3 regions of the Serratia sp. OS31 genome follow, and region 2 is predicted to be linked to each of the others. Evidence: predicted binding sites of a transcription regulator. Region 2 holds the regulator's gene; each other region holds the start of a gene.
The links. Region 2 encodes PhoB, which activates phosphate uptake and scavenging genes when phosphate is short. Its sites were predicted from a motif close to CTGTCATAAAACTGNCNNAT; they were not measured.
Positions count from the first base shown of each region.

Region 1: the regulator PhoB is predicted to act here: its motif matches at 3,543-3,562, upstream of H5P17_RS14125 (MIP/aquaporin family protein).
Region 3: the regulator PhoB is predicted to act here: its motif matches at 3,210-3,229, upstream of ugpB (sn-glycerol-3-phosphate ABC transporter substrate-binding protein UgpB).

Region 1 is NZ_JACJFQ010000015.1:30,231-37,987, reverse strand. Features, by position in the region: gene glpX (class II fructose-bisphosphatase) at 1-798, opposite strand, end outside; gene glpK (glycerol kinase GlpK) at 929-2,437, opposite strand; gene H5P17_RS14125 (MIP/aquaporin family protein) at 2,481-3,326, opposite strand; gene zapB (septal ring assembly protein ZapB) at 3,866-4,105, shown strand; gene rraA (ribonuclease E activity regulator RraA) at 4,162-4,647, opposite strand; gene H5P17_RS14110 (1,4-dihydroxy-2-naphthoate polyprenyltransferase) at 4,728-5,645, opposite strand; gene hslU (HslU--HslV peptidase ATPase subunit) at 5,737-7,071, opposite strand; gene hslV (ATP-dependent protease subunit HslV) at 7,084-7,614, opposite strand; gene ftsN (cell division protein FtsN) at 7,717-7,757, opposite strand, start outside.
Region 2 is NZ_JACJFQ010000004.1:74,413-82,169, forward strand. Features, by position in the region: gene licT (BglG family transcription antiterminator LicT) at 1-334, opposite strand, end outside; gene sbcC (exonuclease subunit SbcC) at 530-3,781, opposite strand; gene sbcD (exonuclease subunit SbcD) at 3,778-5,010, opposite strand; gene phoB (phosphate response regulator transcription factor PhoB) at 5,212-5,901, shown strand; gene phoR (phosphate regulon sensor histidine kinase PhoR) at 5,926-7,242, shown strand; gene H5P17_RS05390 (PstS family phosphate ABC transporter substrate-binding protein) at 7,257-7,757, shown strand, end outside.
Region 3 is NZ_JACJFQ010000009.1:132,944-140,700, forward strand. Features, by position in the region: gene H5P17_RS10455 (high-affinity branched-chain amino acid ABC transporter permease LivM) at 1-372, shown strand, start outside; gene livG (high-affinity branched-chain amino acid ABC transporter ATP-binding protein LivG) at 369-1,136, shown strand; gene livF (high-affinity branched-chain amino acid ABC transporter ATP-binding protein LivF) at 1,140-1,841, shown strand; gene H5P17_RS10470 (PLP-dependent aminotransferase family protein) at 1,947-3,134, shown strand; gene ugpB (sn-glycerol-3-phosphate ABC transporter substrate-binding protein UgpB) at 3,449-4,768, shown strand; gene ugpA (sn-glycerol-3-phosphate ABC transporter permease UgpA) at 4,877-5,764, shown strand; gene ugpE (sn-glycerol-3-phosphate ABC transporter permease UgpE) at 5,761-6,606, shown strand; gene H5P17_RS10490 (sn-glycerol-3-phosphate import ATP-binding protein UgpC) at 6,623-7,699, shown strand; gene ugpQ (glycerophosphodiester phosphodiesterase) at 7,696-7,757, shown strand, end outside.

The DNA.
Region 1 (7,757 bases), on a different contig from region 2:
CACCTTGCCGGCTTCGATGCCCATCGCTTTGCAGCGTGCCAACTCTTCTTCGCCGATACGGCGATTTTCGGTGCTGTCGCCTTTCACCTGATGGCGTGGCAGCAGGCGAGCCTGCATATCGCCGTCCAATGCGCGGATCACCGCGGCGGAAATCACCCCTTCTGGCGCGCCGCCGATGCCGTACATCACGTCGACTTCGCTGTCCGGCATGCAGGTCAGGATGGAGGCCGCCACGTCACCGTCAGGAATGGCGAACACCCGAACGCCCAGCTGTTGCATTTGGGCGATAACGCCGTCGTGACGCGGCTTGGCAAGAATGACCACGGTCAGTTGAGTCAGCGGTTTGCCCAGGCAGGCCGCCACCTTATTCAGATTTTCCGCCAACGGCAGGTTAAGATCGATAGCGCCGCGTGCCGCCGGGCCAACCACCAGTTTTTCCATATACATGTCCGGCGCGTTCAGGAAGGTGCCGCGATCGCCGACCGCCAGTACCGCCAATGCATTGGGTTGGCCCATGGCGGTCATGCGAGTACCTTCGATCGGATCGACCGCGATATCCACCGCATCGCCCTGACCGCTGCCGACCTGCTCGCCGATATACAGCATCGGTGCTTCATCAATTTCGCCTTCGCCGATCACGATGCGGCCATCGATATCCACTTTGTTGAGCATAATGCGCATTGCGTTGACCGCCGCGCCGTCGGCGGCGTTCTTGTCGCCGCGTCCCAGCCATTTGTAGCCCGCCAGCGCGGCGGCTTCGGTAACACGGGAAAATTCGATGGCTAATTCACGTTTCATGGCAAAACCTGTCTGTGAGAAAGGAAGAAAATATCGGCAAAGTTTATCACAGCGGGCGGCGGCGGGGGCGGGGCAAAAAAACGCGCCGCCCGAAGGCAGCGCGTTATCAGGTTAACAAAGCAAAACAGCGTTAGTCGTGCTCTTCCCACGCTTGTGCGCGGGCAACCGCTTTTTTCCAGCCGCTGTAACGGAAGTTACGCTCGGTGGTTTCAATGCTTGGACGGAACTCGCGTTCGATAACCGCCTTGCTCTTCACCTCATCCAGGTCATTCCAGTAACCGATAGCCAGACCTGCCAGGAATGCGGCACCCAGCGCGGTCGATTCACGCACTTCAGGACGCTCGACACGAGTACCGAGGATGTCGGACTGGAACTGCATCAGGAAGTTGTTGGCGACCGCGCCACCGTCCACACGCAGCGATTGCAGGCGGGTATTGGAGTCTGCCTGCATGGCATCCAGCACGTCGCGCGTCTGGTACGCAATGGATTCCAGTGTCGCACGGATGATGTGGTTGCTGTTCGCGCCGCGGGTCAGGCCGAAGATCGCACCACGGGCATACGGGTCCCAGTAAGGAGCGCCCAAGCCGGTGAAGGCCGGAACCACGTACACGCCGTTGCTGTCTTTCACCTTGGTGGCGAAGTACTCGGAGTCGGCTGCATCGCTGATCAGTTTCAGTTCGTCGCGCAGCCACTGGATAGAAGCGCCGCCGATGAACACGGCACCTTCCAGCGCGTAGTTCACTTCGCCGCGTGGGCCGCAGGCGATGGTGGTCAACAGGCCATGGCTTGAGCGTACCGCTTCTTTGCCGGTGTTCATCAGCAGGAAGCAGCCGGTGCCGTAGGTGTTTTTCGCCATGCCCGGTTGAACACACAGTTGGCCGTACAGCGCCGCCTGTTGGTCACCGGCGATACCGGCGATAGGAATACGCGTACCGCCTTTACCCCCAATGTTGGTCTGGCCATACACTTCAGAAGAAGGACGGACTTTCGGCAGCATAGCGCGTGGGATATCCAGCGCTTCCAGCATGCGGTCATCCCAATCCAGCTCATGGATGTTGAACATCATGGTACGTGAGGCGTTGGTGTAATCGGTCACATGCACCCGCCCTTGGGTCATTTTCCACACCAGCCAGGTATCGACGGTACCGAACAGCAGCTCGCCGCGTTTGGCGCGTTCGCGGGCACCTTCAACGTTGTCGAGGATCCATTTTACCTTGGTGCCGGAGAAGTACGGGTCAACCACCAGGCCGGTGTTGTGACGGATGTACTCTTCCAGGCCGTCACGCTTGAGCTTTTCGCAAATGTCGGCGGTGCGGCGGCATTGCCAGACGATGGCGTTGTAAATCGGTTTTCCGGTCTCTTTTTCCCAGACGATGGTGGTTTCACGCTGGTTGGTGATGCCGATACCGGCAATCTGATCGGAATTGATATCGGCTTTCGCCAGCACTTCCACCAGCGTGGAGCTCTGTGATGACCAGATCTCCATCGGATCATGCTCAACCCAGCCGGCTTTTGGGTAAATCTGCGTGAACTCGCGCTGGGATACCGCAACAATGTTGGCATCGTGGTCGAGCACTACGGCACGTGAACTGGTGGTACCCTGGTCGAGAGCGACAATGTATTTTTTTTCTACAGTCATGATCTTAGTCCTGCTGTTGTTAACCGTTTTAAAACTGTGCCAATCACGCTTTACGCTGCTGAGCCTTGGCGGCGGGTTGTTCTTCGTCTACACAAACGTCACACGGCAGATTGCGGCCAATGAGCATGCGGTAGCCGAAGGCACCCAGGCAGGCACCGATGATTGGACCAAAGATTGGCACCAGGAAGTACGGAATATCACGTGCACCGGTGAAGGCCACTTTGCCCCAGCCGGCCAGATAAGCGAACATTTTCGGACCGAAGTCACGCGCCGGGTTCAGCGCAAAGCCGGTCAATGGTCCCATAGAGGCGCCGATCACGGCAATCAGAATACCGATCAACAGCGGGGCCAGCGGGCCGCGCGGGATGCCGTTGCCATCATCGGTCAGCGCCAGGATCAGACACATCAGGATCGCGGTAATCACCGTTTCAACCAGGAACGCCTGGCCAACGGAAATGTGCGCATTCGGGTAGGTAGAGAAGATGCCGGCCAGGGCCAGGCTTTCGTCGCTGCCGCGTACCATATGATTGGCTGCTTCGAAATCGAAGAACAGGTTGTAGTACAACCCGTAGACCAGGGCTGCTGCACAGAAGGCTCCGGCGATCTGCGCGACAATGTAAGGCAGTACTTTGCGTCCGTCAAAGCAGGCGAACAACCACAGCGCGATGGTCACGGCCGGGTTGAGGTGCGCACCGGAGATGGCAGCGGTCAGATAAATGGCCATGGCGACGCCCAGGCCCCAAATGATACTGATTTCCCATTGGCCGAAGCTGGCACCTGCCAGTTTCAGCGCGGCAACGCAGCCTACGCCAAAAAAGATCAACAGACCGGTGCCGAGGAACTCAGCGATGCACTGGCCTTTTAGGGTCGGACTGGTGGTTTGGCTCATAATGTTGTTGTCCTGCAAAACGGCGGTTATAGGTTTATAGGCTCGGAAGGTGTATCGATCCGTCCTAGGGGTACAGTTTTTTTCATCTCGTCCAATTATTAATTGAGGACGTGATGTAAATTTATCGTTAACGAACATAAACGAGAAATAGCGAAATCAAAATGTGTGTGCTTCGTCATAAAATTGAGCGAATTCGCGTCGTTTTGTGTTCTTTCTGCTCCATAAAACTGTGATCTGACCAGTGCTTTTATCCCCGACTGTTAACAAATCAATTTATGACCGAGAGGCATTTTCGGTTTTTGCTGATGGTGGGGGCAGGAAAATTGCAACAGACTGCGCGATGAGCCGGATGTTGCTAGACAGCCGGGGACAGGCTACTTACAATCGTTTTTATCGAAAGAAGCGTTTTATCGAGACAGGCGCGTTATTTTCAATAAAAGCGTGTGTCACTTGGCGCGATGCATATTCGCAGCAGTTGCAACCCGAGTTGCGGCCGTTACCTATAGATGTACGCCTTGCTATCATGAGGGGACTGAAGAATGTCATTTGAAGTATTTGAGAAATTGGAATCAAAAGTTCAGCAGGCGATCGATACCATCACCCTGCTGCAGATGGAAATTGAAGAGCTGAAAGAAAAAAACAATACTCTGTCTCAGGAAGTTCAGGCTGCCTCCGGCAACCAGGAATCGCTGGTACGCGAGAACCAGCAACTGAAAGAAGAGCAGCACGTATGGCAAGACCGCCTGCGCGCGCTGTTGGGCAAAATGGAAGAAGTCTGATTCCGTATTGCACGATCGAAAAGGGCGCCTGAGGCGCCCTTTTTCATGTCTGCAGATTACTCGATATCGAGTGGGTCTTCGGACAGAATAATACCGGTGTTGTCGGCATACAGATGATCGCCGGAGAAGAAGGTCACGCCGCCAAAGTTTACGCGGATGTCGCTTTCGCCGATGCTTTCACTGGCGGCGCCGACCGGAATGGCCGCCATCGCCTGAATGCCGATATCCAGTTCTTCCAGATCGTCCACCTGGCGTACCGCACCGTAAACCACGATGCCTTCCCATTCGTTCTGGGTTGCCAGGCGAGCCAGTTCTGCGTTGATCAGGGCGCGGCGTACCGAACCACCGCCATCAATCACCAGAACACGGCCGCGACCGTTTTCTTCAAGCAGCTCGAATAACAGGCCGTTATCCTCAAAGCATTTCACCGTAGTGATTTGCCCGCCAAATGAAGTACGCCCGCCAAAATTGGAGAATAGAGGCTCAACAACGTTTACCTCTTCATGATAGATGTCGCAAAGTTCGGAAGTATCGTATTTCATAGGATTTTACGTCTGTTTGCCGCTGGAATAATCAGTATATCCCTTTATCCGCCCTGTTGGCAAAATCATCAGTTCGATGGCTAACTGAGCACCACGCCAATCGCGAACAACACGTTGGCCAACAGCGCCGCTTTGACCATATGTTCCAGCATTGGGCGCATGCCTGACGGCGTTGGATCGCGTAACACGCGCAGACCGTGGCGCACCAGTAACGGGATAGCCAGGGCAAACAGCCAGCCCCACGGGCTATGCAGGTTAAGCAGCGTGAACAGCGCGAAGCAGGCTACTGCACCGATCAGCAGCGCCACGTGGTAATAGCGTGCATTCTGTGGCCCAAGGCGTACCGCCAGGGTATTTTTGCCGTTGGCGCGGTCGCTTTCGATATCGCGCAAATTATTGATGTTCAGCACTGCGGTGGCCAGCAGGCCGCAGGCCGTGGCCGGTAACATCACAATACTGTCGAACGCATGGGTTTGCAGGTAGTAGGTGCCCGCCACGCTCAGCCAGCCGAAGAACACCAGCACCGAAATGTCACCCAGCCCCAGATAGCCATAGGGTTTGGTGCCGACGGTATAGGTAATGGCGGCGACGATAGACAGCCCGCCCAGCACCAGGAAGCCCACCACGTCGCTGGGTTGTTCGCAGGCCACGGCGATCAATGAACAGCCGGCAATCGCGATCAACACTACCGTCACCACCAGCGCGCGCTTCATTTGTGCCTGGGTGATCATGCCTTTTTGCATGCCGCGCAACGGCCCGATGCGATCTTCTTTGTCGCTGCCTTTTACCGCATCGCCATAGTCGTTCGCCAGGTTGGAGAGAATTTGCAGCAGACCGGCCGTCAGGAGTGCCAGCAGCGCCACGCCGGGTTTCAGGCTGCCCTGCCAGGCGGCAATGGCCGAACCGACGACGATCGAGGCAAAGGCCAGCGGCAGAGTGCGCGGTCGTAAACTTTCAAGCCAGGCTCTGGCCGGGGAGGTGGTAGTTGATGAGCTCATTTTTCGCTTCAGAGTTAGTGGCTGTGTCCGTTAGAAATAATTGTGGGAGGCAATGCCTCCCACAGATGACTGACTGGACATGATTGAGCGATTATAGGATAAAACGACTCAAATCTTCATCCGCTACCAGTTCATCCAGATGATTACGTACGTAATCCGCATCAATTGTAATGGATTGACCATTAATTTCACTCGCATCATAGGAAATATCTTCCATCAGACGCTCAAGCACGGTGTGCAAACGACGCGCGCCGATGTTTTCGGTGCTTTCGTTAACCTGCCATGCGGCTTCTGCGATGCGGCGGATGCCATCGGCGGTGAAGTCGATATTGACGCCTTCGGTGCCCATCAGCGCTTTGTACTGCTCGGTCAGCGACGCGCTTGGCTCGGTCAGGATGCGCTCGAAATCTTCGGTGGTCAGCGCCTGCAATTCAACGCGGATCGGCAGGCGGCCCTGCAGTTCCGGGATCAAATCTGACGGGCTGGCGGTCTGGAATGCGCCGGAGGCGATAAACAGAATGTGATCGGTTTTCACCATGCCATGCTTGGTAGAGACGGTACAGCCTTCCACCAGCGGCAGCAGGTCGCGCTGCACGCCTTCGCGAGACACGTCCGGGCCGGAGCTCTGGCCGCCGCGCTTACAGATTTTGTCGATCTCGTCGATAAACACGATGCCGTGCTGTTCAACCGCTTCAATCGCCTGTTCTTTCAGCTCTTCCGGGTTTACCAGCTTGGCCGCTTCTTCTTCCACCAGCAGCTTGAAGGCTTCTTTAATCTTCAGCTTGCGTGGTTTCTGCTTTTGGCCGCCGAGGTTCTGGAACATCGACTGCAGCTGGTTGGTCATCTCTTCCATGCCCGGAGGCGCCATGATTTCCACGCCCATCGGCGCGGCAGCCAGATCGATCTCGATTTCTTTATCGTCCAGCTGGCCTTCACGCAGTTTCTTGCGGAATGCCTGACGCGCAGCAGAAGGCTCTTGATGTTCTTCCGCCTGGCCCCAGTTGTTCTTGGCCGGCGGGATCAGCACATCGAGGATGCGCTCTTCGGCCAGTTCTTCGGCGCGGGTGCGGTTCTTGTCGATTGACTGCAGGCGCACCATTTTGATCGCGGCATCGGTCAGATCGCGGATGATGGAATCCACTTCTTTACCGACGTAGCCCACTTCGGTGAACTTGGTGGCTTCAACCTTGATGAACGGCGCGTTGGCCAGCTTCGCCAGACGACGGGCGATTTCGGTTTTACCGACGCCGGTAGGGCCAATCATCAGAATGTTCTTTGGTGTGACTTCATGGCGCAGCATCTCGTTGAGCTGCATCCGGCGCCAGCGGTTACGCAGGGCGATGGCAACGGCACGCTTGGCCTTGTTCTGGCCAATAATGTAGCTGTCCAGTTCGCTGACGATCTCGCGCGGGGTCATTTCAGACATAGTATTCGATCCTTACGCTTTGGAAGGCAATTCTTCAATGGTGTGGAAATGGTTGGTGTAAATACAGATGTCGCCGGCGATGTTGAGGGATTTATCAACAATTTCGCGGGCGCTCAGCTCGGTATTTTCCAACATCGCACGAGCGGCTGCCTGGGCGTACGGACCGCCGGAGCCAATCGCAATCAAATCGTTTTCAGGCTGGATCACGTCGCCGTTGCCGGTGATGATCAGCGATGAGTTTTCATCCGCGACGGCCAGCAGCGCTTCGAGCTTGCGCAGCATGCGGTCGGTACGCCAGTCTTTCGCCAATTCAACGGCTGCTTTCACCAGGTGACCCTGGTGCATTTCCAGCTTGCGCTCGAACAGCTCAAATAGCGTGAAGGCATCCGCGGTGCCACCGGCAAAACCGGCAATCACTTTATCGTTATACAGGCGACGCACTTTCTTGACGTTGCCCTTCATTACCGTATTGCCCAAGGTGGCCTGGCCATCGCCACCGATCACTACCTGGCCGTTGCGGCGTACGCTTACAATTGTTGTCACGAGCAGACCCTCGTTGAAGACGGAAAGAAGCCCTCGCAGCATCTGCTTGCGCAGACACTACGAGGCATATTGAGAGTATAGATGGGGGGGGATTGACGCTTTTCAACCCCCAACGGAGAGGGGAATGCAACTTGACATGCCCA
Region 2 (7,757 bases):
GCCCCTGGGCATGGCGCTGCAGCGCAAAGTGGATGTGATCGGTCAGCGTGATATAAACGATGTTATGCAGTTTGCCCGGCAAACGCTGGCGGGCGAGGGTGATGATCTTGTCGGCCGTGGTCACGCAGGCCAGGGGGATCTCCGACAGCAGCGTTTTAAAGCGCTCAGCCATTTCGCTGCCGTTAAGGGTGAAGACCTTCTCGATCAGATTTTCGTCCAGCAGATCGCCGGCCTTCTTTTTAAAGCCGATGCCTTTTCCCATAACCACCGTCTCTTCCTGACGGTCGTCCAGCGTAATCACCACGTTATTATTAAGTATTTTTGCGATCTTCATGGTTTTTCCCGGATGTTTCAGCATGCTGAAAACGAAAAAACCTGACGTCCAGGAGCGATCCCGTGCGTCAGGTTTTGCCTGTATATTTACAGTAACAATCCTGTTATCGATAGCATCATAACCCTTGTCTGCGGCGGCTCAACGCTTTTCGCCGGGGAGTGCCGCCGCGGTCACATTTCTCAGGCCGGTGCAAAGTTATTCCCGTCGGAACTGCGGTTCCAGCCGGCTGATACCGAGGCCGTTCACCTTTTTCACCTTAATTTGCACCGGAATTCGGTCTTTCATGGCTTCAACGTGGCTGATCACGCCGATGGTTTTCCCTGAGGCATTCAGACTGTCGAGGGCGTCCAGCGCGGTATCCAGGGTTTCCGCATCCAGCGTGCCGAAGCCTTCGTCAAGGAACAGTGAATCGATGCTGGTCTTGTGGCTGACCAGATCGGATAGCGCCAGTGCCAATGCCAGGCTCACCAGGAAACTTTCACCGCCGGACAGGGTACGGGTGTCGCGCAGTGCGTCCGCCTGCCAGGTGTCCACCACCTGCAATTCCAATGCATCACTGGTTTTGCGCTGCAGCAGATAGCGGCCGTGCAACCGCCCCAACTGGTTATTGGCCAGGTACACCAGATGATCGAGCGTCAGTCCTTGGGCAAACTTACGGAATTTATCCCCCTCTTTGGAGCCGATGAGCTGATTGAGGTAGCTCCAGTCGTCGTACTGCTGCTGACTTTGACTGATTTGCTCAAACAGCGACTGCTGATTGAGACGGCGCGCGGCATCACTTTCCAACTGGTTGCGCACTTCACCCTGTCGGAGCTGCAGAGTTTTGAGCTGCTGCGCCAGCGCGGCCAGATCCTGGCCCAGGGTTTGAGGATTGGCCTGGGTTTCATCCAGCCCTTCCGGGCGCTGTTGGCGTTGCTGTTCCAGATTGGCTACGGCCTGGGTCAGCAGGGCGCTGGCTTCAACTTGCCTTTGCTGCAGTTGCTCCTTGCGACGTTGCAATTGTTGGCGCTGCTCGTCATTCAACAGGGCGGCGTTGAAGGCCGCTTCGTCGCTGAAGTCGCTGGTGGACAACGCTTGCTGCCAATCTTGCTCAGTCTGTTGCAGCCGTTCGGTCAGGTGCAACAGCTGTTGCTGCAACCCGGTAAGTTGCCCGCTCAGACGATCGCGTTGTTCCTGCGCCTTCTGCCATTGCTCTGCGGCCAGTTGTACAGCCTGTTCGCAGGCCGTCAGCCGGGCGCGCAACTGTTCACGTACCTGCACGATTTGCCGTTCGCCAAACAGTGCCAGCCGCTGCGTACGCTGTTCGCCAAGGGCAAGTTCTGCTTCCTGACGCTGCTGCTGCAGGCGTTGCTGCTGCGATTGGGCCTCTGCGTGGCTTTTTTCCAGCAGGCTGAAACGCTCGTCCAGCCGCGCCTTTTCTTGCTGCGCCTGTTGCTGCTGTGCCTGCAGTGCGGCCAAGCGATCTTTAGCCTGCTGTACCGCCTGGGCTGCCTGCTCGTGTTGCAGCAGACTGGCCTGAGCCTGACGTTCCTCATTGTCGCAGTCGCTTAACCACTGGCTAAGGCGAGCGGTGTCCTGCAGATCAAAATCAAACGCCAGAGGCGTGCTGAGGGTTTGCCATTGCTGACGATGAGCAGCCAGCTGTTGTTCATCTTGTCCGATAAGATGCTGCTGGCGTTGCAGTTGCTCTTTCAGGCTTTCGCAGCGGGTGCGCAGCTCCGTGCCCTGGGTGTATAAGGCCTCGGTTTTGATACGCATATCCGCCAAACGCAGGGCTGTCTCAGAGGGTTTTACCGCCTGATACTGTTCGATGGCCGGATGTTCGGAAGATCCGCACAGTGGGCAAGGTTCGCCGGTTTGCAGGCGAGCGCGTTCAGCCTCCAGGCTGACGATGCGTTGCTCCAGCTCAAGGGCTTTCTCTACGTCCGTCTGATGTGCTTTTTGCTGTTTGTACTGCTGGCGTGTTTCTTCGAGCTGTTTTTCAAGTTCGCCGAGCTGGGTCTGACGGGCCGTGAATTCCTTACGTTGCTGTTCCAGACGTTCGCTGACCTGGCCAAACAGCGAGGAGAGGGTAAATAATTGCTGACGAACCGGACGCAGCTCGGCCAGCTCAGTCTGACGTTGGCGCAGCCCTGTTAAGGGGACTTGGGCTTCCAGCGCATTTTGCTGCTGTTGCTGCGTTGCCAGTGCGGCAGTCAGGCCGTTAAGCTGTTCCTGATGCTGTCCGGCCTGGGCGGTGAGCCGGGCTCGTAAAACCTTGAGCTGTTCCAGCTCCGTTTGTTGCTGTGCGTACTGTTGCGTGGCGACATCGCAGGCCTGTTGCAGTTCTGTCTGCGTTTTTTGCAACTGGGTTATCTGGTGGTCGAGCGGGACGATCTGCTCGTCGATCAGCCGTTGTTGGATCTGCTGGTGTTCGACATGCGCCTGCAGTTGCGCACGTGCTTGTTCCACTGCCTGCTGCAACGGGGCCATTTGGGCAAGCTGTTGCTCCTGTTGCTGCGTCAACTGGGCAATCTGCTGTTGTAGCGCCTGTTGATCGTTGCGGCAGCGGTTGCGTTCGTTGAGCAGTGGGCGCAGTTTCTCAGCAGGCTCGCTGCGCGCCAACTGCTGCAACTGCGGTTCTGCCTCAGCCTGCTCTTGTTGCACGGCGCTCAACTGACGCTGGTATTCCTGCTGTTTCTGCCGCGTCTGTTGCCATTGCTGCAGCCAGTTTAACGCCCGTTGCTGACGCTGGGTCTGTTCACCGAGGGCATTTTCCTGCGAACTGAGCTCCACGAGCTGGCTTTCCAGCTGTTGGTGTTGTTCCTCGTTCAGCAACTCAATGCCACTGGCGCGCTGATGCAACGCGTCCAGATCGGTTTTGGCCTGCTTGTGCTGCTCGAAAACACGTTCCGAAAGCTGGCCGTAAATCTCGGTGCCGGTCAACTCTTCCAGCAGTTCGGCCCGATCATTGGCGTCGGCATTCAGGAAGGCGGCGAACTGCCCCTGGGACAGCATCATCGATTTGGTAAAGCGGCCGAAATCCAGCCCGGTGATCGCGGCGGTAAGATCCAGCTTGTCGCGGACTTTATCGGCCAGGATCTTGCCGTCATCGCGCAACGCCAGCTCCACCTTCGGCGCCTGCAGGTTGCCGTCCGGGGAGTTTTTGGCACGGCGCTGGCTCCAGAAAGCGCGGTAACCGATGCCCTTAACCTCAAACTCGACCTCCGCCAGCGACTCGGCGGTGTGGCGGGTCATCAGCTCATTTTGGCTTGGCGTGACATTCAGACGCGGCGTCTGGTGGTACAGTGCCAGACAGATGGCGTCCAGCAGGGTGGTTTTACCCGCTCCGGTAGGGCCGGTGATGGCAAATAATCCGTTGCTGGCGAAGGGCTCGGCGGTGAAGTCTATCTTCCATTCCCCCTGCAGCGAATTCAGGTTTTTTAATCTCAGGCTGAGAATTTTCATTGGTTCGGCTCCTGATCCTGGTGCCGTACGGCTTCGACGACCTGTTGGAACATCTGACTCATTCGCTGTTTGCGTGCTTCGGCCATTTCAGGTTCCTGCGCCAACCGCCGCTCGAAGACTTCGTTGACGCTCAGCTCGTTGAGCGTTTCCTTGTCTTGCTTCTCAATGGCCTGGCGACGCTGCTCCTTGCTGCGGCGCAGCAGCACGACCTCTACCGGCAGTTGATCGGCCAGCAGCTGAATGCGACGCTGAATGTCGCTAAGGTAATCTTGGGTCGCCACTTCGATATCCAGCCATACGGGTAATTCACCCTGATAATCGGCAAACAGCCGTAATTGTTGCTCGATCTGTGCCAAATCTCCCTTAATGAGCTGCATCGGCTGGAAGGTTGGGATCTCCAATGCGCTGACCTGCTGCAGGGCACCCGCGTCGAAATCCACCATAAACACGCTTTTGGCCTTGCCCAGCTCGTCAAAACTGAGCGGGATAGGGGAGCCGCTGTAGCGAATATGCTCAGATTTGGCGACGTTTTGCGCGCGATGAATATGCCCCAGCGCGATGTAATCTGCCGGGGGGAAGGCCTGGGCGGGGAAGGCGTCCAGCGTACCAATATAGATGTCGCGCACCGAATCGGAGGTCGTTACGCCGACGGTGGTCAGATGGCCGGTAGCGACGATGGGCAGCGGCAAGCCCAACGTATCACGGCGCGCACAGGCGGCCTGGTACAGCGTGTGATAGTGGTCGGCGATAGACTCTTGCAGCGCCTGCTGTTTTTGCACCCCGGACTCACCGGCGCGGCTGGTGAGCAGATCGCGCGGCCGCAGAAAAGGAATGGCGCACAATATGGCGCCCGGTTGGCCGTCGCGTTGATTCAGTACCAGCACCTGTTGTTCGATTTCGCTCTGTGCATTGGCGATCACGGTGGTATTCAGGCAGGAAAGCAATTCGCGCGATTCATTTAAGGTTGCCACGGAGTCGTGATTGCCGCCCAACACCACCAACTGGCAGCCGGTGCGCTGCAGTTCCACCACGAAGCGGTTATACAGCTCGCGGGCGTAGCTTGGCGGCGAGCCGGTATCGAACAGGTCCCCGGCGACGATCAGCGCGTCCACCTGGTGTTGTTCGATCTGTTCGATCAGCCAGCGCAGAAAGGCCTGATGCTCGGCGGCGCGGCTTTTGGTGAAAAAGTACTGGCCAAGATGCCAGTCAGAGGTGTGGATCAGGCGCATGACACTCCCGGGGCGATAGGGTAATGGCGGTGATTATAAAGGGAATATGATGTTTCTGTGTGATTAGAAATAACCGCTATGCTTACTGCCCATAACAGCCCGTTTTTTTCATGGCTATTTATTTCATAAATCTGTCACAAAACTGACGCATAATGGCGCCCGCAATCAACTGTGATCGCTAACACATTGGCAGGATTGACGATGGCAAGACGCATACTGGTGGTGGAAGACGAAGCGCCGATCCGTGAGATGGTGTGCTTTGTGTTGGAACAGAATGGTTACCAACCGTTGGAAGCTGAGGATTATGACAGCGCCGTGACGCGCCTGTCTGAGCCGTTCCCTGATTTAGTGTTGCTCGACTGGATGTTACCCGGGGGATCCGGCATTCAGTTTATTAAACATATGAAGCGTGAAGCCCTGACCCGTGACATTCCGGTGATGATGCTGACCGCGCGCGGTGAAGAAGAAGACCGGGTGCGCGGCCTGGAGGTCGGGGCGGATGATTACATCACCAAACCTTTCTCACCGAAGGAGCTGGTGGCGCGCATCAAGGCGGTAATGCGCCGTATTTCACCGATGGCGGTGGAAGAAGTGATTGAAATGCAAGGGCTGAGCCTGGACCCTTCCTCACACCGCGTGATGGCTAATGAACAAGCGCTGGATATGGGGCCGACCGAGTTCAAGCTGTTGCACTTCTTTATGACCCATCCGGAACGCGTTTATAGCCGTGAGCAGTTGCTTAATCACGTCTGGGGCACTAACGTTTATGTGGAAGACCGCACCGTTGACGTGCACATCCGTCGGCTCCGTAAGGCGTTAGAGACCAGTGGTCATGACAAAATGGTTCAAACCGTTCGGGGCACCGGCTACCGATTCTCAACGCGCTACTGATCGCGCCGCGCTGGAGAATATGCCGTGTTAGAACGTCTATCCTGGAAGAGGCTGGCCCTGGAGCTGGCCCTTTTCTGCCTGCCTGCCTTACTGCTGGGGCTGATTTTCGGTTATCTGCCCTGGTTGCTGCTGGCCTCCGTGCTGGCGGCGTTGGCATGGAATTTCTACAACCAACTTAAACTTTCCCACTGGCTGTGGGTTGACCGCAGCATGACGCCGCCGCCGGGTCGCTGGAGCTGGGAACCGCTGTTTTACGGTCTGTATCAGATGCAGCAACGGAACCGCCGTCGACGCCGTGAGTTGGCGCTGTTGATCAAACGCTTCCGCAGCGGAGCGGAATCGCTGCCCGATGCGGTGGTGATGACCACCGTCGAAGGCAATATCTTTTGGTGCAACGGGCTGGCGCAGCATTTGCTGGGTTTCCGCTGGCCGGAAGACAATGGTCAGCACATCCTTAACCTGCTGCGTTATCCGGAGTTCAGTCACTATCTGCAACAGCAGGAGTTCTCCCGCCCCTTGACGCTGCAGCTGAATAACGAGCATTACGTCGAATTTCGTGTGATGCCCTACTCTGAAGGGCAATTATTGATGGTGGCCCGCGATGTGACCCAGATGCGTCAACTGGAAGGGGCTCGGCGCAACTTCTTCGCTAACGTCAGTCACGAGCTGCGCACGCCGCTAACGGTATTGCAGGGTTACCTGGAAATGATGAGCGACGAAGAGCTGGATGGTTCGCTGCGCGGTAAGGCGTTGGGCACCATGCAGGAGCAGACTCGCCGCATGGACGGACTGGTCAAGCAACTGCTGACGCTGTCGCGCATCGAGGCGGCGCCTAACGTTGAAATGAACGAGCGGGTTGATATCCCCCTGATGCTGCGGGTGTTACAACGTGAGGCGCAATCGCTGAGCGGCGGCAACCACGAAATCACCTTCCGGGTGAATGAGCAGTTGAAAGTGTTCGGTAACGATGACCAACTTCGCAGTGCGGTGTCGAATCTGGTGTATAACGCCGTCAATCATACGCCGAAAGGCACTAATATTGAGGTCAGCTGGCAGCAGACGCCAAGCGGCGCGCAGTTTCAGGTCAGTGATAATGGGCCGGGCATCGCGGCCGAACATATTCCCCGTTTGACCGAACGCTTCTACCGCGTCGACAAAGCCCGTTCACGCCAGACCGGCGGCAGTGGGCTGGGGTTGGCGATCGTCAAGCATGCGCTCAGCCACCACGATGCGCGGCTGGAGATCCTCAGCGAGCAGGGCATCGGCACCCGATTTATCTTTACCTTGCCTAACCGGTTGATTGTTCCCGCAGCTTTGTCAGAGAATGCGGTGAAAAATTAACGCGAGAGGCTGGCATGATCCGAATCACCCGAGGGCTGTTGCTTTGCCTGGCGCTATTGGCAAGCCGAGGCGCGCTGGCGCAGCCGGATGGCATGCTGTCCGGCAACCTGTCCAGCGTCGGCTCCGATACGCTGGCGAATCTGATGGCGCTGTGGGCGCAGGACTTCAGCCAGCATTATCCCAACGTTAACCTGCAGATCCAGGCCGCCGGTTCTTCGACGGCGCCAACCGCATTGGCGGCGGGTGCCGCTCAGCTCGGCCCGATGAGTCGGCCGATGAAGGCCGCGGAAGTCTCTGCATTCGAGCACCGTTACGGTTATGCGCCGTTGGCGGTACCGGTCGCGGTCGATGCGCTGGTGGTGCTGGTGCATCAGGACAATCCGCTGCGCGGTCTTAACCTGCAGCAGCTCGACCGAATTTTCTCCGCGACCCTGCGCTGTGGCGAAAGCCAGCCTTTGACCCGGTGGGGGGAGCTGGGGCTGACCGGTGATTGGCAACAGCGTGCGTTGCAACGT
Region 3 (7,757 bases), on a different contig from region 2:
CTTAATCCGACCAGAATCAAACTGACCGCTTTTACCATCAGCGCTGCCTTCGCCGGTTTTGCCGGTACGCTGTTCGCTGCGCGCCAGGGCTTCGTCAGCCCGGAATCCTTCACCTTTGTCGAGTCGGCCTTCGTGTTGGCGATCGTGGTCTTGGGCGGCATGGGATCGCAGTTCGCCGTGATCCTGGCGGCGATCCTGCTGGTGGTGTCGCGCGAACTGATGCGTGACCTGAACGAATACAGCATGCTGTTGCTGGGTGCCTTAATGGTATTGATGATGATTTGGCGGCCGCAGGGGCTGCTGCCGATGAAGCGGCCACAGCTAAAACTGAAGGCGGCGGATATCCAGGCAGGCAAGGGGGAGCAAGCATGAGCATGCAACCTTTGTTGAAGGTCGAAGGGCTGTCGATGCGCTTCGGCGGCCTGCTGGCGGTCAATAACGTGGCGCTGACGCTGAACGAGGGCGAGATTGTTTCGTTGATCGGCCCGAACGGTGCCGGAAAAACCACGGTGTTTAACTGCCTGACCGGCTTTTACCGTCCGACCAGCGGGACCATCAAACTGCGCGAGCGCCATCTGGAAGGGCTGCCCGGCCAGGCCATCGCCCGGATGGGCGTGGTGCGGACTTTCCAGCACGTACGGCTGTTTCGCGAGATGACGGTGATCGAAAACCTGTTGGTCGCACAGCATCAGCATCTGAAAAGCGGCGTGTTCGCCGGGCTGCTGAAAACGCCGGCCTTCCGCCGTGCCGAAGCCGATGCGCTGGAGCGCGCCTCGGTTTGGTTACAACGGGTTGGCCTGCTGGAGATGGCGAACCGTTCGGCGGGTAATCTGGCTTACGGTCAACAGCGGCGGTTGGAGATTGCGCGTTGCATGGTCACCCGGCCGGAATTACTGATGCTGGACGAGCCGGCGGCGGGCCTGAACCCGAAGGAAACCGACGAGCTGGATCACCTGATCGTCGAGCTGCGCAATCAGCATAAGGTGTCGGTGCTGTTGATTGAGCACGACATGAAGCTGGTGATGGGCATCTCCGATCGTATCTACGTGGTGAACCAGGGCACGCCGTTGGCGCAGGGCACCCCGGCAGAAATCCGTAACAACCCGGACGTGATCCGGGCCTATCTGGGCGAATAATTTATGTTGTCATTTAATCAGGTATCCGCCCATTACGGCAAAATCCAGGCGCTGCATCAGGTTAGCCTGAACATAAAACAGGGCGAGATTGTCACTCTGATCGGCGCTAACGGCGCCGGTAAAACCACGCTGCTTGGCACGCTGTGCGGTGAACCCCGCGCCAGCGAAGGCAGCATCACCTTTCTCGATCAGGACATTACCCAGTGGCAGACTTCGCGCATTATGCGCGAGGCGGTGGCGATCGTGCCGGAAGGCCGGCGGGTATTCTCGCGCATGACGGTGGAAGAGAACCTGGCGATGGGCGGTTTCTTTGCCGACCGTCACCAATATCAACAGCGCATCGAAAGGGTGTTCGGTCTGTTTCCGCGCCTGCTGGAACGCCGTACACAGCGTTCGGGTACCATGTCCGGCGGTGAGCAACAGATGTTGGCGATAGGCCGTGCACTGATGAGCCAGCCGAAGCTGCTGCTGCTCGATGAGCCCTCTCTGGGGCTGGCGCCGATCATCATTCAGCAGATTTTTGACATCATTCAACAGCTGCGTGAAGAGGGTATGACCATCTTCCTGGTCGAACAAAACGCCAATCAGGCGCTGAAACTGGCCGATCGCGGTTATGTACTGGAAAACGGGCGCGTGGTGTTGGAAGATACGGGGGCCGAATTGTTAGCAAACGAAGCAGTGAGGTCGGCGTATCTGGGCGGTTGAAATACCCGTCGAAGCGGTAGGGGGCGAATATCTTCGCCCCGAGCGACTCGGGCGCAGCGTATCGGACCCCTACAACATTTTTAACGATTACGAGAAGAATAAGAAATGAACACAGAAGGGTTACTCGCGCAGCGCATCGTAAAAGTAAAAAGCTCGGCAATCCGTGAATTGCTCAAGCACAGTAAGATGGAAAACGTCATTTCGCTGGCGGGCGGCATCCCCTCTGATGCCCTGTTTGATTTCGAAGGGCTGAGCATCGCCACTCATCAGGCGATCACCGAACAGCCGAAAAGCGCTTTTCAGTACGGTCTGACCGAAGGCAGCCCGGTGCTGCGTGAACGCATCTGCGAGCTGTGTGCCGAACGCGGCGTCACCGCCACCGCCGATGAAGTGATGGTCACGGCCGGTTCCCAGCAGGCGCTGGATCTGGTGATGCGCGCCATCGTGAATCCGGGCGACGTGTTTGTGGTGGAGCGTCCGACCTACCTGGCGGCATTGCAGACGCTGGAACTGGCGGAAGCCAACATCATGTCGGTATCGTCCGACAGTGATGGCATGGTGGTCGAAGAACTGGCCGAGCTGTTGAAAACGCAGCGCATCAAGGGTGTGTATGTGGTGCCGAACTTCGGCAACCCAAGCGGCATTACCCTGAGCGCCTCGCGTCGCGAAATGTTGGTCAAGCTGGCGGCCGAGCACAATTTCCTGATCATCGAGGATGACCCGTACGGTGAACTGCGTTTTACCGACGAGCGTAACGCGACGCTGCACCAGGTTTCACAGCAGGTGCTGGGCCATACCGATAATATTATCTATACCTCGACCTTCTCCAAGATCCTGGCTCCGGGCTTACGTTTGGGCTGGGCTATCCTGCCGCCGTTTTTGCTGCATAAAGTGGCGATCATCAAGCAGGCGGCGGATCTGCATGCCAGCGCATTGTCGCAAAGCATCGTAGAGTGTTACCTGGGGCTGGGTCGCCTGCCGGCGCAGATCGAAAAGATCCGCGCGGCTTACAAACAAAAAGGCGAGATCCTCGCCGGACTGGTGGAAAAAGAGCTGGGTGACCATATCAGCTTCGATATGCCAAAAGGCGGCATGTTCCTGTGGGCGCGTTTCCGTCAGCCGTTCAACGCCACCGAATGGCTGAAAACCACCCTGCAGCAGGGCGTGGTGTTTGTGCCAGGAGAGTACTTCTTCTCCGACAACCCGGATCGTTCGACTTTCCGCCTGTCTTTCGCCACTGCCACTGAACAGCAAATGCAGGAAGCGGTCGCTCGGCTGCGTCGTTCACTGTAATCCTCACGGCGGCGGGGAAGGTTCTCCGTCGCCGACATCAAACCGCAATCTGCACTTCACCCTTCCGTCATCTGGCTGTCACCTGACAGTTATATTTCTGTCATCCGAGCATGGCATGTTATCCCCGTCATCTTTCAAGCCGCAGCGTTGTTGCCTGCCCTGATGTTTCCCTGTCACTTAGTTATCTAAGCTCCAAGGGATCCATCAGGTTGCCGTCTAGCCGCGACTTGAAAGCTATAGGGGAACACTTCCGAACAAGAATTGATTCTTTTCGCACACGCGCTTATTACACCAGCTTTTTTCAGGAGTTAGGCATGCTCACCTACGCTATTCGCAAAACCACGCTGTGCGTCGCGTTGACCCTGGTGGTCAGCACTCAGGCACTGGCGGCGACCGAGATCCCGTTCTGGCATTCGATGGAGGGCGAACTGGGTAAAGAAGTGGACTCCCTGGCGGACCGCTTTAACCAGTCGCACACCGACGTCAAAATTGTTCCGGTTTATAAAGGCAACTACGAACAGAGCCTGGCGGCGGGCATCGCGGCTTACCGCTCCGGTAAAGCGCCGGCGATCCTGCAGGTGTATGAAGTGGGTACCGCCACCATGATGGCCAGCAAGGCGATCAAGCCGGTGTATGAAGTGTTTAAAGACGCGGGCATCAGTTTCGACGAATCGGTATTCGTGCCTACGGTGTCCGGTTACTACACCGACAACAAAAGCGGGCACCTGCTGTCGCAGCCGTTCAGCAGCTCCACCCCGGTGCTGTATTACAACAAAGATGCCTTCAAGAAAGCCGGCTTGAACCCGGACCAGCCGCCAAAAACCTGGCAGGAGCTGGCGGCGGACACCGCCAAACTGCGTGAAGCCGGCATGAAATGCGGCTATGCCAGTGGCTGGCAGGGTTGGATCCAACTGGAGAACTTCAGTGCCTGGCACGGTGTGCCATTCGCCACAGAGAACAATGGTTTTGGTGGCGCGAGCGCCAAGCTGGAGTTCAACAAGCCGTTGCAGGTCAAGCATATCCAACTGCTGGAAGAGATGAACAAAAAAGGTGACTTCACCTATTTCGGCCGTAAAGACGAATCCACCGAGAAGTTCTACAGCGGTGACTGTGCCATTACTACCGCTTCATCCGGCTCGTTGGCGGACATCAAGCATTACGCCAAATTCAACTATGGCGTGGGCATGATGCCGTATGACGCCGATGCCAAAAATGCGCCGCAGAACGCCATTATCGGTGGCGCCAGCCTGTGGGTGATGAACGGCAAAGATGCCGCCACCTATAAAGGCGTAGCCGAGTTCCTGCAGTATCTGGCACAGCCGGAGATCGCCGCCGAGTGGCACCAGAAGACCGGCTATCTGCCGATCACCACGGCAGCGTACGACCTGACCAAACAACAGGGGTTCTATGACAAGAATCCAGGGGCGGACGTGGCGACGCGTCAAATGCTGAACAAGCCGCCATTGCCGTTCACCAAGGGGCTGCGTTTGGGCAATATGCCGCAAATCCGCACCGTCGTGGATGAAGAGCTGGAGGGCGTGTGGACCGGTAAGAAAACGCCACAGCAGGCATTGGATGCCGCCGTACAGCGCGGTGATGTGTTGCTGCGTCGCTTCGAGTCCTCGACCAAGTAAGCCTGTGTTAAGGGCGCAATTTATTGTGCCCCAGCAGAAGTACGGGCTCAGCATGCTGAGCCCGTACTTCCACGGTCATATTTCAGTACCTGAAAACGGTTAACCCCTATGTCATCTTCCCGTCCCGGTTTCGGCTGCAGTTGGCTGCCCTATGTTCTGGTGCTGCCGCAGTTGCTGATCACCGCAATCTTCTTTCTGTGGCCTGCCGGTGAGGCGCTGTGGTATTCGGTGCAAAGCCTCGATCCGTTCGGCCTGTCCAGCCAGTTTGTCGGGCTGGACAACTTTACCCAACTGTTCCACGACCCTTACTACCTGGACTCGTTTTACACCACGCTGATTTTCAGTTTCCTGGTGGCGGGTATCGGGCTGGTCGTGTCGTTGTTCTTCGCCGCGTTAGTGGATTACGTGCTGCGCGGCAGCCGGATCTACCAAACGCTGATGATCCTGCCTTACGCCGTGGCGCCCGCGGTGGCGGCGGTGCTGTGGATTTTCCTGTTCAACCCCGGCCTGGGGCTGATTACCCATTTCCTCAACGGACTGGGCTACAACTGGAACCATGCGCAAAACAGCGGACAGGCGATGTTCCTGGTAGTGTTGGCCTCGGTATGGCAGCAAATCAGCTATAACTTCCTGTTTTTCCTGGCTGCGCTGCAGTCTATTCCACGTTCTCTGGTTGAGGCGGCGGCCATTGACGGTGCTGGCCCGGTACGGCGTTTCTTTAATCTGGTGCTGCCGTTAATCACGCCGGTCAGCTTCTTCCTGCTGGTGGTGAATCTGGTGTACGCCTTCTTCGATACCTTCCCGGTGATCGATGCCGCGACCGGCGGCGGACCGGTACAGTCCACCACCACGCTGATCTACAAGATTTACCGCGAAGGCTTTGCCGGTCTGGATCTGTCCAGCTCTGCGGCACAGTCGGTGATCCTGATGTTGCTGGTGATTGGCCTGACGGTGATCCAGTTCCGTTTTGTCGAACGTAAGGTGCGTTACCAATGATAGAGAACCGACGCGGGCTGGACATTTTCAGCCACGTAATGCTGATTATCGGCGTGCTGGTGGTGCTGTTCCCGCTGTACGTGGCCTTCGTGGCGGCTACGCTGGACGACAAACAGGTGTTTCAGGTACCGATGACCCTGATCCCCGGTGGTCACCTGTGGGAAAACATCCGCAATATTTGGCAGGGTGGCGTGGGCAACCTTAAGGTGCCGTTTTCGCTGCTGCTGTTGAACAGCGTGGTGATGGCGCTGGCCATCACCTTCGGCAAGATTGTGGTGTCGGTGTTGTCCGCCTATGCCATCGTTTATTTCCGTTTCCCGCTGCGCAGCCTGTTCTTCTGGCTGATATTCCTCACCCTGATGCTGCCGGTTGAGGTGCGTATTTTCCCGACGGTGGAGGTTATCTCCAACCTCAACCTGCTGGACAGCTACACCGGCCTGACGTTGCCGCTGATGGCGTCGGCGACCGCCACCTTCCTGCTGCGTCAGTTCTTTATGACGCTACCGGACGAACTGCTGGAAGCGGCGCGGATTGACGGTGCCGGCCCGATGCGTTTTTTCTGGGATATCGTGCTGCCGCTGTCGAAGACCAATCTGGCGGCGCTGTTCGTCATCACCTTTATCTACGGCTGGAACCAGTACCTGTGGCCGATCCTGATCACCAGCGATGCTTCGATGGGCACCGCGGTGGCGGGTATCAAGAGCATGATCTCCACCTCCGGCGCGCCGACCCAGTGGAATCAGGTGATGGCGGCGATGATTCTGACTTTAATTCCACCGCTGACGGTGGTTCTTCTGATGCAGCGCTGGTTTGTACGCGGCCTGGTTGATAGCGAAAAGTAACGAGAGAAATTTTCACATGGCAGGTTTAAAACTACAGGCAGTCACCAAGTCTTACGACGGTAAAACGCCGGTAATCAAGCAGATTGACCTCGACGTGGCGGACGGTGAATTTATCGTGATGGTCGGCCCGTCCGGCTGCGGCAAATCGACGCTGTTGCGCATGGTGGCAGGGCTGGAACGCACCACCAGCGGCGATATTTATATCGACAGTCAACGCGTAACGGATATGGAGCCGAAAGATCGCGGTATCGCGATGGTGTTCCAGAACTATGCGCTGTATCCGCATATGAGCGTATACGACAACATGGCCTATGGCCTGAAAATTCGCGGCTTCGGCAAACAGCATATCCAGCAACGGGTAGAAGAAGCTGCGCGTATTTTAGAGCTGGAGCCGCTGTTGCAACGCAAGCCGCGCGAGCTTTCCGGCGGCCAACGTCAACGGGTAGCGATGGGGCGCGCTATCGTGCGTGAGCCGGCGGTATTCCTGTTTGATGAACCGCTGTCGAATCTGGATGCCAAGCTGCGCGTCCAAATGCGCCTGGAACTGCAACAACTGCATCGCCGGCTGAAAACCACCAGCCTGTATGTGACGCACGATCAGGTGGAGGCGATGACGCTGGCACAGCGGGTGATCGTCATGAACAAAGGCGTGGCAGAGCAAATTGGCACCCCCAGCGAGGTCTATCAGCGCCCGGCGTCGCTGTTCGTCGCCAGCTTTATCGGTTCGCCGGCGATGAACCTGTTGCCGGGTACCCTGAGCGCAGACGGCAGCCAGCTGCAGCTGGCGGAGGGGATGACGCTGAATTTACCGCAGCCAAAGGCGCAGTGGGGCGGTCGCCGGTTGACGCTCGGCATCCGCCCGGAGCATATTCAACTGACCACCCCCGAGCAAGGGGGCGTGCCGCTGGCGCTGCAAACGCTGGAGTTATTGGGCGCGGATAACCTGGCGCATGGGCAGTGGGGCGGTCACGGCGTGATTGCGCGTTTGTCGCATGAAACTATGCCGACGGCGGGCAGCACGCTATATTTGCAGTTGCCTGCACAGGCGCTGCACTTTTTTGATACCGATAGCGGATTACGGATGGAATCATGACCACAGCCTGGCCTTATCCCCACATTGTCGCCCACCGCGGCGGCGGTTCTCTGGCGCC